Regions from separate parts of the Eubacterium sp. F2 genome, predicted to be linked through region 1. Evidence: riboswitches for the same ligand, from Rfam matches in the RefSeq annotation. Region 1 holds a riboswitch; each other region holds the start of a gene.
The links. A riboswitch is a leader RNA that binds a small molecule or an ion and turns the genes downstream of it on or off. The one in region 1 is predicted to bind thiamine pyrophosphate.
Positions count from the first base shown of each region.

Region 1 (6,355 bases):
GCCTCCTTTGGTGTAAACAATAACAATACGGTTACAGAAACGGCAGATGTCATCTCTGTGCATATATTTTTTTATCCGTTCTGTTTTACAGACAGCTGCTCAGCCCTGATCCTTACAACAGCTGTCGCTTTGACTGCTGCATCAGGAAATTCCCAGTCTGAGCGGTCTGTATAACGGCTCATAATCAGCTGTAGAATTCTCTTCTTCTCTGCAGAATCCAGAATTTCTTCTGCCTTTCCTTCTGCTATGAAACTCTGGAAGAATTCTGTATGTCCGCAGGCTGTTTCATGACTCTGCGTTCCATGGTCGCATTCTCCTTCCACGGCAGCATAACCATTTTCACGAATCAGAGAAATCTTTTTTCCCTCAGCCGCGCCATGAAAATAGAAAGTAAAATGGCCATTATCGTCTTCAAACCCAAAGTTTACCGGAACGACATAAGGACGTTTTCCGTCACATAAACCAACATGCAGAATTCTGCATGCATCGATAATTTCCCGGATTATTCCGGTATCCGTTACTTCGCGGTCTTTTCTTCTCATCGTCATACCTCATTTTTCCAAGGCTGTGCGCAGGCAGATGATCCCTTCACCACCGAAGCATGATCCGCGGAATTTACGATCTTTTTGCTGCGTCATTCTGCGCCTTATTCATCTTACAGCAGTCCGGAACACCGTGCTCGCCGTACTCTTTTTTGTTCTTTTCTCCCAGGCGCTTGATATAGGCGTCCCAGGAGGCTTTGATTTTCTTTCCGATTGACATTTGTTATTCCCCCTTGCTCATTCAGCTTTTGTCCTTTCACTATAGCATGATATACCCAGTATTGAAATAGGCATAACGCTGAAGCAGGGTGAAATCTGTGTGATGTTTTCTGTCATCCCGCAATGAGGGAATTAATGCTGCATCTTCGCGTACTGCTGCTGGATCTGCCGGTAGAAATCGCCGATATAGTAATGGCAGAGAATCATGGCCGTGTCCATGATCTTGTCGCCGCTGAACTCGAAGTCGTAGGACTGCTCACTGTTCTTAAACTGCCTGCCGATGCACTGGTAGACATGGTCGATCAGATCCGAGGAACGGTAAGTCTTCCACTCTTTTGATGTCAGATGACGCTTCCAGAGCTGTTCGGAAATCTTCACGGATACAACCAGGCAGTACATGGCGTACAGGTCCTGCTCCAGAAGCTCCGTAAAGCGTTCATCGCTGTGCAGCTGCTGCATGAGCTCGGTCAGTTCGGTCTCAATTCCGGCGTAGGTCTCCATGAGCGGCTGATACTGCTGCGGGCTTCTGCGCGCAGCCAGCGACCGGCTGTACCAGGACATTCCTTCCGACCCGTAATCCAGGGCAATCCAGCTGAGGTACTCGGCGCCAGTGAACAGGTACATCTCCAGACGTTCCTTATTCTTCTCTTCTATCTCCGGAAACCCCTCAGAATCGCGGAAACGTACCACGTCGTCCAGCGTATTCTGGAAGAATTCATTTAAATCGTAATTCATTCTGTGTTTTCTCCTTGCGTCACTTTTAGAAATCTGTTTATCTATTCTATCATAGATACGTGTCCAGCGGACAAAAGTTTTACACGCAAGATAGTGTTAAGAGTTGCGGGAGTGTTTGTTAATAGATCTTCAGGCATTTTCTGTGAGCTGTACGCAGCCTGTGCCTGGAACGTCTCTCGGCTCCCTTCGCGCATGCTCACGCTTCCGACTCCGCCGGCCCTCCGGAGTCAGGCCGTCGATCGTCTGGCAGCGAGGCGCTCAGAAGTCCAGGCATCCGGCTGCGTTACAGACTCACCTTCAATTAGAGAATGTCAATGTATTCTCCGGCCAGCGCCTTGTTCATGCTGCGGACAGCGCAGAACTTTCCGCACATGCTGCAGGTATCGCTGTGATCATCTTCCGGAGCGCGGCTGTCACGAATCGCTTTCGCAGTTTCCGGATCCATGGCCTCCTTAAACTGAGTCTCCCAGTCCAGTTTCCGGCGGGCCTCTGCCATCCGGTCATCCTGATCCCGGGCTCCCGGAACACCTTTTGCGATATCTGCCGCGTGAGCCGCAATCTTGCTGGCGATGATGCCGGTTTTTACGTCCTCGACATTCGGAAGTGCCAGATGCTCTGCCGGTGTGACATAACAGAGGAAGGCCGCGCCGTTCATGGCGGCAATGGCGCCTCCGATTGCTGCTGTGATATGATCGTAACCCGGAGCAATATCTGTAACCAGAGGTCCTAATACATAAAACGGTGCTCCCTTGCAGATGGACTGCTGCAGTTTCATATTTGCCGCAATCTGATCCATCTGCAGATGACCCGGACCTTCCACCATGACCTGAACATCCTTATCCCATGCGCGCTGCGTCAGTTCGCCGAGACGGAGAAGCTCTTCTAACTGACATCCGTCTGTTCCATCGGCCAGGCAGCCGGAACGGCAGGCGTCGCCGAGACTGATGGTGACATCGTATTCCCTGCAGATGTCCAGAATTTCATTGAAATATTCATAGAACGGATTCTCCTGCCCGGTCATGCTCATCCAGGCAAAAATCAGACTTCCACCGCGGCTGACCAGATTCATTTTCCGGCCGTATTTCTTCAGCTGCTCGATGGTTTTCCGTGTAATTCCGCAGTGAAGCGTGACAAAATCCACGCCGTCCTGGGCATGAAGGCGGACAACATCGATGAAATCATGTGCGGAGATTTCTGCAAGATCCTTCTGATAATGAATAACTGCATCGTAAACCGGAACAGTGCCGATCATTGCCGGGCATTCCCTGCAGAGCTTCTGGCGGAATGGCTGGGTGTTTCCGTGGCTGGAAAGGTCCATGATCGCCTCTCCACCCATGTTAACCGCACTCATGACCTTCTGCATTTCAATATCGTAATCCTTACAGTCCCTGCTGACACCGAGATTGACATTGATTTTGGTTCTCAACATGCTTCCTACTCCGTTCGGGTCCAGGCAGGTATGCAGGCGGTTCGCCGGAATGACGACCTTTCCGCTTGAAACGAGCTGAAGCATTTCTTCCACAGAGCGTTGCTCCTTCTCTGCAACGGTTTTCAGCTCCGGTGTCACGATTCCCCTGCGCGCAGCGTCCATCTGCGTAGCATAGTTTCTCTGACATCCGGCGCCTGCTTTCATTTCTGAAGCTGTTAATGTGTTCTGGTTTTCCATGATAAACTTTCCTTTCTTGTCTTGCGCGTGTGCGCTTTGTTACAGAACAATAACCATTAATTTTCTTCCGCGACAGAAAGTGGTGCCCCCCGGTCTGCCGCGACGCACAGCAGGACAAAGGAAAAAACGGCAAGGAGTTTACCCTGCTTTTAAAAAAACAAACCGGAGTCCTCACGGACTCCGGTACACGCAACATATAACAGATTAAAGTCATTTCCTACGATGGCATTATCCATATCAGGTGTAAGGGTCGCACGCATCGGCGTGCCTCTCAGCTGTCCGCTCCCCTATGTCTTTCTATGCAATTGAGTTGACTATATCACGAAATGCGAAATTTGTAAATCAATCCTGAAAAATCCATAATCCGGACGGTAGACATAGATGAGTACGCGGTTTTTCTTAAACGACAATGGGATAACGCGTATGCCTTTTCCGGAAAGGTCATGATTTAAACGCTTCAGCTCTTTCAATACTTCGTTTCTGTCATCAAACCTGTAATTAAACAGGTTGGCTGTTTTCAGCCCGGTGATGACCGGAGAACAGTGCATCAGAATGGTTTCTTCAGACATGGATGATTCACTCCCTTCTCGGCAAAATATAATGGGCAGAGGGGACGGCGGATCGGTAATCCCCGCACATTCAGAGGAGGTCTGTGCAGGTGAGCCCTTGTTGACCTGGCTGCCCTCTGCCCTGCCCGGCAGTCTGGTTTTCAGAATTTCTGCTCCAGATCCTAAGCGACAGCAGCGCCCAGCTTCTCGCAGGAATCAAGAGCGTCAGAATCAGGCGCTTCATTGCAGATGACACTGTTCGCTGCAAGAGAAATCCCATCTCCTTCGCATCTCTCTTCCCAGGAGGTCATCCAGGCGCCGCCGCCCCATCCGTAAGAACCGAACAGAGCAACCTTCTTTCCGCCCAAGCTTCCCTCGACTGAAGTGAACATAGGGTCGAATTCGGATTCTTCTAAAACTTCTGCACCCATTGCCGGGCAGCCAAAAACGATGCCGTCATAGTCCTTTACCTTATCTGCATTGAAGTCTGCAGCCTGAATGACATCGACCTCTGCACCAGCCTTCCTGGCACCGTCAGCGACTGCATCTGCCATCTGTTCAGTATTTCCTGTTCCACTCCAGAATACAACTGCTACCTTGCTCATAATATGTACCTCCCTGTCGATATTGAATAAGCTCAATGATGAAAAAATCACATCATAAATTAGTTAGATATATCTAACTAATATGTACACATCAGCATTTAATTTCCCTGCTGACACTATGTAGTTTAATGCATCTAACCCATGGAGTCAAGGGAAATATGTGTATTTATATTGGCACACATATAGGCTGCGATTGTATAAGGCGCCTGGAGCACAGAACTGCTGCAACAGGCTCGGCTGAACATAGGGTAACGAGCTTCTCCTCTGCTGATATTTATTGGAGATTCTTGCGCTCATCAGCTGGAGTTTCCATATATCAGCCTGTAGGTAGTATTTCACTGTGGAAAAGAGGCCATTGCCCAAGTTAATGTTATACCTCATGGCAATGGCCCGCTGCTTTCCTATTCAGTTCCCGTTCTGGCTCTTGATCTTCTTTATGAACCAGAACTTTTCCGCCTGCCTGGCAGGCATCGCAGATGCAGAATTTTCCTCCATGGGCTTTCGCTTCCTTTGCAGCTTTCAGGAGGCCTGCAGCTTTTTCTTTTCCAAATATTTTTTCACCTGCCGCGGATCCCGCAAGAGCGATCAGATCATCAATGGATGTCACATCATCTTCCAGCTCCGCGATCAGTTTCTTCGCAGCCGCTTCTTCTCCTGATGTTCCTACAGCATCCAGATATTCTTTTCCGACTTCTTTCAGTTCTTCACAGCAGGACGGCGCTTCAATTGCCTTTTTAACTTCTTCTTTGATTTCGTCTTTTGTCATCGTAACACACCTCCAATTATTCTCTTTTTCTCTCCTGATATTATACCGTTTTACCAAAATTGATTCAAGAATAATAAGAATATAATAGAACGGGTGAAATCAGAGACATTCACGAAAGATTTCCAGGATTTCCGCATGGGTCAGCGCCCGGTACCCGCCATGGTTAATTTCGCAGGAATAAGCGATTTTCTTAAGGTCACAGGATTCGTCGATTCCAATTTCATGAAGGGCTGTCGGCATGCCAATTTCTCTGATGAAAGCGGCCAGGGCATCGATTCCAGCCAGGGCAAGCTGCTCCTTCGTTTTCCCATCTGGAGAAATTTCCCATACATTGACTGCAAACTGACTGAATTTATTCAGCCCGTCTTTATAGATATGACGGTAGTAAACCGGATGGAGGACGGAAAGCCCTTCCCCATGGTTGCAATTGGTATAGGCGCCGAGCTGGTGCTCCATCATATGACATTCAAAATCTGTGCTCTTCCCCATTTTAATAATGCGGTTTTCTGCCATGGTGGATTCCCACATCAGGTTGCTTCTGGCGGTGTAGTCCTCTGGATCTTTTATGGATGCCCGCAGGTCGCGGATGACGCCTCGCATCAGGGCTTCGTTCAGATCATCGGATACATTCGGTTCATCCGGCGCGCCGAAATAAATTTCCATCATATGGGAAAGACTGTCAAAGCCTCCGGAGATCATCTGTTTTTTCGGAAGGCTGAAGGTGTAGACAGGATCCATCAGAGACAGTTTTGCATTGCAGGCATGGTAGTCCCTTCCCAGCTTTTCTTTTGTCTCTTCATTCGTGATCACGCCTTCCCCATTCACTTCACTGCCTGTTCCGCTCGCCGTCACAACGATGCAGACCGGAATCGGAGTAAAATCAACGGTTCCCTGATGTCTCCAGAAGTCATTCCATGCATCGCCGTCATATCTGGCCGCAAGAGAAACAGCCTTGCTGCAGTCCATGACACTTCCGCCGCCGACAGCCAGAATCAAATCAATATTATTATTATGCGCCAGCTCTGCACCTTCCATGACCTTGGCGTAGGTTGGATTCGGCATGATTCCGGAGAATTCTGTAATTTCTTTCCCTGCTGATTTTAAAATATCAAGGATCTCATCATATACACCATTTCTTTTAATAGATCCTCCTCCATAGGAGAACAGGATATGCTTTCCGTACTTCGCAAGAAAGCCCGGAAGATGCTTCCGGACGCAGCCTCTGCCAAAGATTACCTTAGTTGAATTGTCGAACTCAAAATCTCTCATTTTCT
Region 1 covers NZ_CP176393.1:2,059,642-2,065,996, reverse strand. The annotation lists gene ACI77B_RS08980 (pyridoxamine 5'-phosphate oxidase family protein) at 72-548, opposite strand; gene ACI77B_RS08975 (LDCC motif putative metal-binding protein) at 616-762, opposite strand; gene ACI77B_RS08970 (hypothetical protein) at 894-1,496, opposite strand; gene thiC (phosphomethylpyrimidine synthase ThiC) at 1,798-3,129, opposite strand; TPP riboswitch at 3,360-3,461, opposite strand; gene ACI77B_RS08960 (DUF3793 family protein) at 3,477-3,731, opposite strand; gene ACI77B_RS08955 (flavodoxin) at 3,893-4,315, opposite strand; gene ACI77B_RS08950 (molecular chaperone Hsp90) at 4,686-5,081, opposite strand; gene ACI77B_RS08945 (iron-containing alcohol dehydrogenase) at 5,181-6,350, opposite strand.

Region 2 (6,355 bases), 300 kb from region 1:
TTTTTGCAGCATATTCACCAGCTCGTTGATGGATTCATCCTTTCCATTTCTGATGTCATCGGCGACACAGGTCTTGATATGACTGGCCAGAAGCACCTTATTGAAACTGTTCAACGCTGCTGCCGCGGCCGAGGACTGTCTCAGCACATCCGGGCAGTAGGCATCTTCCTCGATCATCCTCCGGATTCCCCGGATCTGTCCTTCAATGCGGCTCAGCCGGTTAACCAGGTCCCGGTACTCTTTGGGCGAACGCTTCTTCATCTTGCAGCATCCGTCGTCGACCGTCACCGATCCGTCCGCGTGGACTGCAGCATCCGCGTGCTTTGGCGGATTCTGCTCATCCGGCATCTTCTCACATGCTTCACACGACATTCTATCCCCTCCTCGGCAGTGATTTATCTTCTGTCTTTTTTCATCTCTCGCTGACACATGCATTATACCCCCATAGGGTATCATGAAACAAGTCTAACTTATGTTTATTTTCCCGGACAAAAAGAAAACGGCCGCCGGAAAGCCTTGAAAACCAAAAGCTTTCCGACGGCCTGAAGCAAGGAGACTCCTTGTTTTTTCCCGTCATACGGTAATTTTTTGTCTAGGCCCTCCTGCGGCCTCTGCCTGCAAGAAGGTTCGCAATCACGCAGATTACCATGGTAATGACGAAATCCGGAAGGGTATTCCCCACCGGGGTATTCACCGTCATGAGCCAGCGGTAAAGAATGAAACCAATCAGCCAGACAATCAGGTTGACCCTGTTGAAACGGTCTTCACAGTCCGCCCTCTTCAAGATAAAGTAATCCGCCGCCTGCACGGCAATCATCGGCGCAAAAACGCTTCCGATGAAATACAGGAAATTAGTGATGTTATCCATGTTAAACATCATGGCGCCGGCAGTTCCGATAATCGTTACGATCAGCGCCGCGTGCTTCTCATTGATCTTATGATAAACCGTCACGCTGGATACCCCCGCGGAGTATGCGTCCAGGAAGGTTGTCGTTACTGTGGACAGGATGACGATCAGAAGTCCGGCGATTCCAAGACCCGCCTTGGTCATGATGACGGCGATGTTCGTCTCTCCGGTAAACAGCGATGCTCCCATTCCAATCACGAACATGAAGACGGAAACGATGCTGTAGGTCACCACGCTTGCTGCAGCGGCCGCGGCCGGTTTCTCCGCCTCCCTCGTGTAGTCGGAAATCAGCGGGAGCCAGCTGAGCGGCATGGAAACCGCAAGCTCTACGGCGCCTCCGAAGGTCAGCGTTCCCGCTGAAACCTTCCCCATGCTGTTCCCGCTGAAGAAAACCAGCTTGAAGAGGATCACCGACAGAATCAGAAGCAGGACCATGGAAACCAGGCTGAGTTTTCCCAGATTGGTCACGCCAACCAGAATCCAGATCAGGATCAGAACTCCCATGATCAGCGCCCAGAACCAGACACCCATATGGAAAATCGACTGGGCGGAAACGGCTCCGTCGTAGGTCATGATGGCCGTCCAGCCGAGAAGCTGCAGGACATTCAGGATCGCGAACAGCTTGCAGCCGACGGTTCCGAAACTCATGCTGACAGTTTCCATCGCGCTCTTTTCTTCAAATCCTCCGATCAGACCGGCCAGGAGCATCATGACGCCGCCGATCAGATGGCCCAGCAGAATTGCGAGAAGAGCCTTCTTAAAGCCAAGTCCCGCAAAATACGTGCCGGTCAGGATTTCCGCGATGGACACGCCTGCGCCGAACCAGATCAGCGCGTTGCTGAAAGTCGAAGTTTTTTTAGTCATCTGCGTCCTCCTCCGGAAGCAGATCTCCGTACTCTCCTTCAATTCTGAACGCGTGATTCATCGGGCCGCTGCCCTTTCCCAGATCCAGCATGGCTGCCAGCGCGCCGGAAATATACGCCTTTGCGAGGCGGACGGAAGTCTTCAGGTCCCGGCCCTTTGCGAGATTGGACGCAATGGCGCTGGACAGGGTGCAGCCCGTTCCGTGGGTATTCGGATTGTCGATCCGCTTTCCTCTGAACCAGTGTGCGCCTTCCCCGTCAAACAGCAGGTCATTGGCGGTGCTCAGCTGATGGCCGCCCTTGCAGAGGACAGCGCAGCCGTAATGCTCCATGATCTTCTTTGAAGCGGTAATCATGTCTTCTTCTGATTTTACCGGCATCTCCGCCAGGACTTCCGTCTCCGGGATGTTCGGTGTAATCACTTCTGCCAGCGGCAAAAGCTTATTCTTCAAGGCATCTACGGCATCTTCGCTGATGAGCCGCGCACCGCTGGTCGCTACCATAACCGGATCCACGACGATGTGCTTTGCGCCGTACTGCTCCAGCTTTTCCGTAATTACTGCAATCAGTTCCTTAGAGGATACCATTCCTGTCTTTACCGCGTCCGGATAAATATCTGTAAAAATGCAGTCCAGCTGCTTTCCCAGAAACTCAGGCGTGGACTCCAGGACATCGGCAACGCCGGTGGTGTTCTGTGCCGTCAGAGCGGTAATCGCGCTCATGGCATAAACTCCGTTGGCCGTCATCGTCTTAATGTCTGCCTGAATTCCAGCGCCTCCGCTGGAATCCGATCCAGCGATTGTTAATGCGGTTTTCATCTTCATCTTGAGATCTCCTTTCTCAGAAACGCACTAATTTTCTATTGCGGCCGAAGGTGGTGCCCCCAATCCGCCGCAGGAAGAAGCATGCGCGCAGCGAAGCCTCAATCGGAAAGCCCCTCTGAAACTCCGCCTGCAGCAAGGAAAATGCCGATCGCATTGAAAAAGGGGCCTTCCTTTCCGGAACAGCCCCTTCAAAATTCATCTTCCATAATCCCTCCGCTGGCATTATCCAAATCAGGTTTTCAGGGTCAGGTTATTACCTTTCTCAGCCTTTCAGCTCCCCTTTATGTACGTACATGTTATTCTTCTGTATTCATTATCTTAACACTGCAGAAGAGCCCTGTCAAAATAATGAAATGGATAAATAAAGTTTTGACAGAAGAACAAATATGTGTTACAGTCAAACCATGATAGGACGTAGGATGATATATACATGCTACGTAGGATGTTAATAGACTGGGAAAGCCGGCGGAATACCGGGTCGAATTATTGCCTGGATAAAAGACTGAAAGGAGCTTATTTATCATGAGAATTGGATTTGTTGGATGCGGAGCAATTGGCAGCTGCTATGCCAGCTATTTAGTAAAGGCACATGAGGTCTGTGTTCTGGATACATCAGAGAAGGTAATCAATGCCGTTAAAGAACATGGAATCCTGGTAGATCAGTGCGCTCCGGGTCATGGAAACGGAGAAACGGTTGCCGTTCATCCTGCCATTGCCACCACTGACCCGAAGGAAATCGGAGTTGTCGATATCCTCGTTGTATTTGTTCACTATCAGTATCTGGAATCGGCTGTCAGAAATGCCCTTCCGATGATCGATAAGCATACCATGGTTATGTGCCTGCAGAATGGCTATGGAAATTATGATGAGATTGCCAAGGTTGTTCCGGAAGAACAGATCGTGATTGGAAATACGGCATTCGGAGCAACTCCAGTAGAACCGGGACATGTCAAGCATACTGGCTATGGCGCAATGAATATCGGAACCATCAAGGCACCTAAGGAGAAGGTACTTGAAGTGGCAGAAGCTTTCCGTGCAGCAGATCTGGATGTTGATGTCCATGACAACGTCATGAATGCCATCTGGCATAAACTGCTGGCAAATGTTGCCATTAACGGTGTCAGCGCGCTGCTTGAGACTAAGAACGGCTTCATCAGCCAGAATCCATATGCAAACAAGCTGACAGAAATGCTGATCGGTGAGGCAATTCTCGTAGCCAACGCAGACGGATGCACTTTAAATTACGAAGAAGAACTGGAACATGCCTATGATGTCTCCCGCAAGACTGACGAGACAATCAGTTCGATGGTGCAGGATGTCATTCATCACAGAGAAACGGAAATCCGCATTATTAACGGAGCAGTATCAAAGTTAGGAAAGAAATATAACATCCCGACACCTGCAAATGATACCATTCTGAACCTGGTACTGGCAAAGCAGTCCCTCTATCTTGGAAAATAGAGAAACAACAAAATAAATCTGTAAAAACCCTATACCTATATAAGAGGCCTTCTGTGATTTCAACCAATCATGGAAGGCCTTTTTTCTTGTATTGTCTGTCCGTCTGGCGGCAGCAAGTTTCCCGGATAACCGCCCTTCCATAACTCCTCATGGCCGGGGATCTCCTTCCAGCAAAAAGCAGAAAACGGCTGACTCACACTTCAGCCGTTTTCTGCAATATCATCTAATTATCAGAGGCAGAACATCTGCCTCATGGGAGTGATCTCTGTTATGGTTGATTACTGCTTCAATGCTTTACAGTCTAGTCGTCTTTTGTTACCCCGTACTTCTCCATCATCTTCTTCAGGAAGGAAAGGTGAAGCTCTCTGGTGATCATCGACTGCGGCTTGCGCTCATAGTCACGGCACTTCTGATTGACTTCTTCCTTTGCCTCTTCAGAAAGCTGGTTATTCGCAAAGGTATAGACGACGTTGTTTTCCTTCTCGATGTGGCGCTGAAGCAGGTTGGCGTAACCCATCAGATGGGCGATCAGCTGCAGCTTGTGCTCTGTCTTCGGCTCTTTCTCATAGAGATTCAGCGCTTCCTCAGCCTCGCGGACATGGTCTCTTCCCAGGTCATGCTCCACCAGCATGCCGTGCGTGATCAGATTCTCCGCAACGGTTCCCAGGTCCTTCACCATTCTCGGGAAAAGGAAATCCTCTTCCTTTCCATGATGATGACGGTCCGCGTATTTTCTGATGAAGTCGATAATCCTTCTGATCTCGTCTGCATCAACGTCTGCGCCCTCCAGAATTCCGCAGCAGATCCGGTCAACGACCTGCAGCATGTAGTGGATGTTCTGGTGCTCTTCCATCATCAGATCGACGGCGTACATCCCCAGCTTTACATCTGCCTTCTTGATTACGCAGGATCCATCATGATCAGAATACTTATAACCGCTGCCTTCCAGCATGCCGGAAACCATGGCCTCACGCAGGGCATAATACGGCGCATCGTCCTTACCAAGAACCTGGTAGCTTCCCGCATGCATATCCTGCACCCTGCTCCAGCAGACACGGTCCTCCGATTTTTCGGTCAGCTGATTGACATTGTCGCAAGGCATACCGTCCAGCAGGCTGTCATTCAGCAGCTGATAGGCTTCCTGCGCATCGTGAACCTCTGCCTTGTTCTCTTCACCAAATGCCTTCGCCGCCTTTTTCAGATCATCCAGGCGGGAAGCATCCTCATCCAGAATGGCGGTTACAAGTCTGGCACTTCTGTCCTCTGCGGCTCCGATTCTCGCCTGCAGCCATCCGTGGATATTTCCTCCGTCAATGACGGTGTCCAGCTGCGGCATCTCCACCGGCTTTACATCTTCCGACAAAGCAGAATCTGCAAGAACATTCCAATTATTTTCTTTTCCGTATTTCACGATTGCGTCCGTCATTCCCTCCTGAAGCTGGATCTTGTGATACAGCCAGAAGTGAATCGGTCCAAGGAACTTACTCATTTCTATTCTCCTCTTATTCAGGAAGGGATTCCGAAGCGGCATCCATGCTGCACGGACCTTCTTTTTTAATTTCCGGGCGGCATCAGTCTGACGCCGCCCGGGATGTTTATTGCTTTATTGCTATATTTCTTATTCTTACAGCCTATTTTCCAACTGCATCGTTAACAGCCTTCAGTACTGCATTGACATCCAGTCCGTGTACATAGCAGGCATCTCTCAGGGACTCCATCTGGGAGGACGGGCAGCCCAGGCAGTGCATGCCGCAGTTCATCAGAGCTTCTGCAGTCTCCGGGAACTGAGCGAGGATTTCTCCAACCAGCATGTCGGATGTAACCGGACCCTCAGCAGAAGCATCGTCCGCTGTTTCCTCTGCTGCGTCAGCCTTTGTCTCCTTCTCAGCAGTGAAAAGCTTGATGTCGTCTTCTACTGTTCCGATTCCTGCGATTCCGAAAGTGTCGACCAGAACCTGTGCAACAGTAGGTGACAGGAATGCCGGCAGAGTCGGTCCGAGGTGAATGTTCTTTACGCCCAGGGACAGGAGAGCGAGGAGTACGATGACAGCCTTCTGCTCATACCATGCAATGTTGAACTCGATCGGCAGGTCATTAATGTCATCCAGTCCGAATACATCCTTCAGTGCCATAGCGATCATAACCAGGGAGAAGGAGTCGTTGCACTGTCCTGCATCCAGAACACGCGGAATTCCATTGATGTCGCCCAGGTTCAGCTTATTGTACTTATACTTTGCGCAGCCTGCTGTCAGAATGATTGTGTCCTTCGGCAGAGCCTTTGCGAACTCTGTATAGTACTC
Region 2 covers NZ_CP176393.1:2,356,701-2,363,055, forward strand. The annotation lists gene ACI77B_RS10345 (metal-sensing transcriptional repressor) at 1-372, opposite strand, end outside; gene cytX (putative hydroxymethylpyrimidine transporter CytX) at 593-1,771, opposite strand; gene thiD (bifunctional hydroxymethylpyrimidine kinase/phosphomethylpyrimidine kinase) at 1,764-2,588, opposite strand; TPP riboswitch at 2,786-2,885, opposite strand; gene ACI77B_RS10360 (ketopantoate reductase family protein) at 3,117-4,055, shown strand; gene ACI77B_RS10365 (hemerythrin domain-containing protein) at 4,357-5,544, opposite strand; gene hcp (hydroxylamine reductase) at 5,687-6,355, opposite strand, start outside.
Region 2: linked by a shared signal. The riboswitch ahead of thiD (bifunctional hydroxymethylpyrimidine kinase/phosphomethylpyrimidine kinase) and the one ahead of thiC (phosphomethylpyrimidine synthase ThiC) in region 1 are both predicted to bind thiamine pyrophosphate.

Region 3 (6,355 bases), 1.2 Mb from region 1:
GAAGCTGCGGCGGTCGTCGGTCTCGAACTGATCGTCGCCCTTCTCCTTGACCTTGTCGGAATGCTCGCCGACGCCGGTCTTGGTGCAGCAGATCTTGATCAGGTTGTCTCTGACTTCCGGGCGCTCTCTTGTGGAAATTGTGATGCTGGCAAACGGCATGAACAGGCGGTAAGCGCAGACGACCTGAAGCAGCTGTGCCTCGTGAACGTCCATCGGGTTGATCTTATCGTTGTTGATGATCGGGCGCAGGCGCGGACAGGAGAAGGAAATCTCGGCGCGCGGATACTTGCGCTGGATGTAGTAGGCGTGCATGGCGGTTGCATAGGCATCCTTGCGGAAGTCGTCCAGGCCCAGAAGTGCCGCGAATCCGACACCTCTCATGCCGCCCATCAGCGCTCTTTCCTGAGCACAGACGCGGTATGGGAAAATTCTCTTGTTGCCGGCCAGATGCAGCTGCTTGTACTTATCCGGGTTATAGGTTTCCTGGAACACGGTGACATAGTCCGCGCCGCACTGGTGCAGATAGGCGTACTCATCGGAATTCATCGGATAAACCTCCACGCCGACAACGCGGAAATACTCACGCGCAATCTCGCAGGCGCGGCCGATGTACTTCACATCCGACATTCTGCGGCTTTCGCCGGTCAGAATCAGAATTTCCTGAAGGCCGGACTTTGCGATGGCGGCCATTTCCTGATGGATGCCCTCATCATCCAGCTTGGCTCTCTTGATCTTATTATGACAGTTAAATCCGCAGTAGATGCAGAAGTTCTCGCAGTAATTGGCGATATAAATCGGCGTAAACATGCAGATGGAATTACCAAAATGCTTTCTCGTCTCTTTCTGGGCTTTTTCTGCCATTTCTTCCAGGAACGGCTGTGCTGCCGGTGAAAGCAGCGCTGCCAGATCTTCCGGCGAGCAGGAGTTATGGTCCAGCGCGCGGCGGACATCTCTTGCGGTGTATTTACTGTAATCATAGTTCTTCCGCGCTTCCAGCACATCGTCCAGAATCGTGGACTTGTCCAGGACTTCCATGCCCGGAAGGTATTTCATCGGGTCTACATTGTTATGCTTCTGCAGCCTGATGATCTCGTCATTTAATATACTTTCATTAACATGATCGGCTTCACTCATGATCTTTCCTCCAATCTCGTATTTCCCGTTACTCTGCTGCTTCCTGCGGCTTTACCTCATGCAGGAATCCCGTCAGCGGGTCAGATGCTGCGGCACCCTTGCTTCTGACTCTTCCGAGGCCGGCCAGGTATCCTTCGCGTCCTGCCTCAATGGCCTTCTTATAGGCGCCTGCCATCATTGCGACATCACCTGCCGTTGCCAGCCCGGTGTTAGCCATAATTGCGGCTGCTCCCATTTCCATAGCTTCGCATGCCTGGGACGGACGGCCGATTCCCGCATCTACGATGATCGGAAGGTCGATTTCATCAATCAGAATCTGGATGAACTCCTTAGAAGCAAGTCCCTTGTTGGAGCCGATCGGGGATCCCAGCGGCATAATGCAGGCTGCTCCCGCGTCTCTCATGTCTCTGGCCGCGTTCAGGTCCGGGAACATATACGGCATGACGACAAAACCTTCCTTAGCAAGGATTTCCGTTGCCCTGATGGTTTCCTCGTTATCCGGAAGCAGATACTTGGAGTCTCTCATGATCTCGATCTTTACAAAATCTGTCTTGCAGAGTTCTCTGGAAAGACGCGCGATGCGTACGGCCTCTTCAGCGGTTCTGGCTCCGGATGTGTTCGGGAGCAGGGTAACATTGTCCGGAATGTAGTCCAGAATGTTGGCCAGTCCGCCCTCGTTGGCTCTTCTCAGGGCCAGGGTGACAATCTGCGCGCCGGCATTTTCTACCGCTGCCTTGATTAAATCCAGGGAATACTTTCCAGATCCCAGAATAAAGCGGGATGTAAATTCATGTCCGTTCAGAGACCATGTATCTTTTTCCATTTCAATCCTCCTGTGCTTATCCGATGTTGATTAATTTTTGTTCTTCCTGAAGCGCGCCGGGCTGCCGGATTCTGCACCGGCGATGGATGAACGATTTCATCGCCGGCAGCCTTTCACCGTTTTTTACCGATTCATATTGTTCTCTTGTTCATAAATTTTTGTCCGGCGCTGTGCCGGGGTGAATCAGCCTCCTCCGACAAAGCTGACTACTTCAAGCACGTCGCCGTCGTGAAGCTCGGTCTTCCCGTATGTTTCCCGATCGACGATCTTCAGATTCAGTTCGCAGACGATAACTGCAGGATTGTACTTCTTCTGCTGAAGATACTCCTGCAGGGTCGTTCCGTCCGCAAGCTGAACCGAATCGCCATTCGCTGTGATCGTCATGTCTTCTCCTTTCTCCGTTTTCTGTATAGAAAAAAGGGCACACGAAAGAATGTACCCACGGTGGTGCACCCCTTCATGAACGCCCTGTTCACTCTCTATAGACGGAGGAATCCTCCGCCCGTTGAAACTATGAGATTGTCTCTTTTCCCTGCCCGTCTGTTTCCGGGCACGAAAAAACGGAAGCGATGTGGTCAATCACTTCCGTAAAATTCTTCATTCTCCTATTCCTACGTTGGCATTATCCACATCAGGTATTATGGGTCGAAGCACTTCTTCAGCTTCCTCTCAGCCGGTCTTTCCAGCTCCCCTGTTCAGTTTTTTACAGTATAACGCGGTTAATTGGGATTGTCAATGTCTTGACGAACGCAGATGGTGTCAGTAATTCTTCCTGGATGTAAGTTTTAATTTCAACGATAAATTTACAGCAGCCGGGTTCTTTTCCTCTGTAGTGATTCTGTGTGCCTTGTGATACAATCAAAGTCTTTGGAAATGACCCGTCTGTAAAAAAATTTTCCCATGCCGTAATGACATGGGAAAACTGTTAAAATTCAGATACTCCGGCTATTTCGCCTGCTCCTCAACAATATCCTTCACGATCTGCGGCACGCCCTCTTCCAGGATGCGGACAGCATAGCGCACGCAGTCATCGCAGGCGCACAGCATGCGGTGGGTCTTCACGCCTTTCAGATCCTCGCAGCTGACTGCGCCGGCCTCAGAACGGAACTGCTGCACCATTTCCTTTGCGATCTTTCTCATCGGAATTCCAGTGTCATTCTTCAGTCCGGCGATCATCATCGCGCCGCACAGGGCTCCGCAGGTCGCTTCCATGCCGCCCATGCCGAGTCCGAATCCAGAGCCGAGCTTTCTCAGCTCCTCTTCAGAAAGATTCAGCTCATCTTTATACGTCATCAGGACGGACTGTGCGCAGTTGCAGCCGTTATTTTTATAATATACTGCCTGTTCTTCTTTATTCATGGTTACTCTCCATTCCTCCAAACAAGATTTTCTGCTCCCATTATAGCCTATCCCGGGGAATCACGCCATACCGGGGCGGTCCCTCATATACAGATTTTCTCTTGCGGGAGTATGTTTTGTCCATGCCGCGGGAAGCGCTTATTTCCCCATCATCAGATGTTCCCGTCCCAGTGCATTCTGCAGGAATGGCACGGCGGTCTCACGGTCATTCTTCATAACGGTGATCGCAAACACCTGGTTCGACATATCCGGACGGTTCTTCGCGCGGTTATAATCTCGCACGTCTACGGAGCCTCCTCAGCCGCAGCCCGCCGGAACCTCAGAATCCAGCGTATAGGTCTTCACACGGTAGCCCTGATCTTCCAGCAGCTGCACCGCCTTTTCATATTCCTGCGGGTCATGCGTGCGGTAAATCGTTCTCCATTTCAGAAATCCGAACATCTCCGCCTCCTTTCTCTATCTCCGGTATTACCCCTCAATTCACTCTGTATTTCTCATACCCAGAGAAGCAGAAATCTATCGCGCGCAATCTATTTTCAGACAAAAAACACCCGGGCAAGGGGCTGCCCTTACCCGGTAATCGTCTCCACAAGCTGCTCTGGGGTAATTCCCATGATTCCGCCATCTGAAAGGCTTTCCCGTACAAGGGGAAGAAGTTTCTCCTTCCGGAGCTCCACGCCCTGAAGCCGCTTTTCCAATTCCTGGATATCCGACGCGCTGAAAAAATCGCCGGTAAAGCGGATCTGGTCGATCTTTCCTTTTTTTACGTTCAGGGCCGCCCGCAGCTGGCCGCCCGGGAAACGTTTTTGCCGGATCATCTGGAATTTCGGATCGTGCCCGTAGACGGCCTCCCAGCTTCTGAACTTTTCATCGCCAAGCTGGCGGATACGGGCGTCGTCTTCCGGCGTCACGCGGTAAACAGATCCGCGGTCTCCCAGAATCGCAGAGACCATCAGAGTCTTGAATTTCTGCGCACTCATGCCCTCCGGCAGAAACTCGGAGAGATTGCAGACCCTGCTTCTGATCGAGCGGATGCCTTTGGAAATCAGTTTATATTTATCGACCGTCGTTGCCCTGACCATAGCTTCAATGTTCGTATCAAATAAAAGCGATCCATGGTGAACGGTTGCATTCTGAAGCTTGTACTGGGCCGTTCCAGAAAATTTTCTGCCGTCCGCGGTCAGGTCATTTCTGCCGTTGAATTCTGCAGGAACACCCAGATCTCTCAAAGCCTTCAGGACAGGCGCCAGGTACTTCTGAAAATCAATTTCTCCGGCATCGCCCTGGGTGATGAAAGAATACTGCCAGCCGCCCTCATCGGTGTAAATCGTGCCGCCTCCGGACAGTCTCCGGACAATGTGAATGCCGTGAGCCTTCGCGTAATCAAGATCAATTTCTTCCCTTGTATTCTGGTATTTGCCGATCATCAGGGTCGGGGTAGTCTGCCAGAAAAGGAAGACCGGCTCCGGCATTCTACTCTCGACCGTGAAATAGTATTCCAGGCCGAAGTTATAGTATACATCTGTGCTTCCTGTCTCAATCCAGATCATGACTTCCTGCTTTCTGATACGGCTTCTACCGCCTCCGCGGCGCGGTAGGAGCTTCTGACCAGTGGGGTTGAAGTGACGAACTTGAACCCCTTGCTCAGGGCCAGTTCCCTATACTGATCGAATTCCTCTGGTGTGACGTAGCGCTGCAGCGGATAGTGCTGCGGGCTCGGCTGCAGGTACTGGCCGATGGTCAGGATATCGCAGCCCGTCTCCACCAGGTCATCCAGCAGGGCGTCGATCTGCTCGTCCGTCTCGCCCAGACCCAGCATAAAGCCGGTCTTGGTCAGGATGTCCGGATAATTTTCTTTTGCGTAGCGCAGGACATCCAGGGAGCGTTTATAACGCGCTTCCGGGCGGACTTTAGAATAAAGTTCCTTCGGCATCTCCACGTTATGGTTGAAGACGTTCGGGCCTGCCTGAAGCACGATGTCCAGGGCATCATGATCACCCTTCAGATCAGACGTCAGCACCTCAACGGTCGTTCCCGGGCACTGCTCATGGAGCTGCTGCAGACATTCTGCAAACTGCTGCGCGCCGCCGTCCGGCAGATCGTCTCTGGTGACCTGCGTGATGACGACGTGGTGAAGGCCGAGCTGTTTTGCGGCCTTTGCCAGATTTTCCGGCTCATGCGGGTCCACCTGGTCCGGTGCCGCGTGGGTGACATTGCAGAAGCGGCAGTTTCTGGTGCAGTGGCTGCCCAGAATCATGAAGGTTGCCGTGTGCTTCATGAAGCATTCGCCCAGATTCGGGCAGTTGGCTTCGTTACAGACCGTGTTCAGCTTCAGATCTTTCATCAGGGAAGCAACTTCCTTTACAGCCTTCGGATCGTACGGGACTTTCAGCCAGTCCGGCTTTCTCATCGGCTTAGTCATCGATGCTCACCTCAGCAATCTTGTCTCCGCAGGCAACCACATCGCCTTCTTCCGCGATCTGCTTCTGCATGATGCCGTCTTCTTCAGCCTCAACCTGATTAACGACTTTGTCTGTCTCGATTTCATAAAGCGGTTCGCCCTTCTTAAAGGATTCACCTTCTTCCTTCAGCCAGGCGCAGAGAACACCGTCCTTCATTTCCTCACGCAGCTTCGGCATTTTTATTTCTTTATTCATTGCTGTCTGTTTCCTTTCAAAAACTTTTACATACTTTCTTTTATAGGATCAGATCCGCCAGTTCTTCCGGCGCATCGGTTACTTCTTCCGCCAGTTTCAGGATTTCCTGAACGTCCAGCCGGCAGCCTTCAAAAACTTTTCCGGCATCTGTGGAAACGCCGTCTCCCTGAAGATCCATCTCCTGAATAATTCCCTTTTTTGCGCCATAGGAAACCCGGCACGGTTTTCCGTTTACGCAGGATTCCGCATCGCAGGTGAACTTCGGAGATTTCCCGAAATTCCATTTCCAGTCCCCGTATTTTTCCCTTTCCAGGCGGCGTGCCTCCGCAATCTGTTCATCCGTCATTTCTGTACGTTTCTCAAGATCCGGAAAATGCGCAAG
Region 3 covers NZ_CP176393.1:838,782-845,136, reverse strand. The annotation lists gene thiH (2-iminoacetate synthase ThiH) at 1-1,053, opposite strand, end outside; gene ACI77B_RS03440 (thiazole synthase) at 1,163-1,957, opposite strand; gene thiS (sulfur carrier protein ThiS) at 2,141-2,341, opposite strand; TPP riboswitch at 2,549-2,660, opposite strand; gene ACI77B_RS03430 (C-GCAxxG-C-C family protein) at 2,903-3,316, opposite strand; gene ACI77B_RS03425 (hypothetical protein) at 3,455-3,598, opposite strand; gene ACI77B_RS03420 (hypothetical protein) at 3,614-3,757, opposite strand; gene ACI77B_RS03415 (lipoate--protein ligase) at 3,886-4,866, opposite strand; gene lipA (lipoyl synthase) at 4,863-5,738, opposite strand; gene ACI77B_RS03405 (biotin/lipoyl-containing protein) at 5,731-5,973, opposite strand; gene ACI77B_RS03400 (lipoate--protein ligase family protein) at 6,014-6,355, opposite strand, start outside.
Region 3: linked by a shared signal. The riboswitch ahead of thiS (sulfur carrier protein ThiS) and the one ahead of thiC (phosphomethylpyrimidine synthase ThiC) in region 1 are both predicted to bind thiamine pyrophosphate.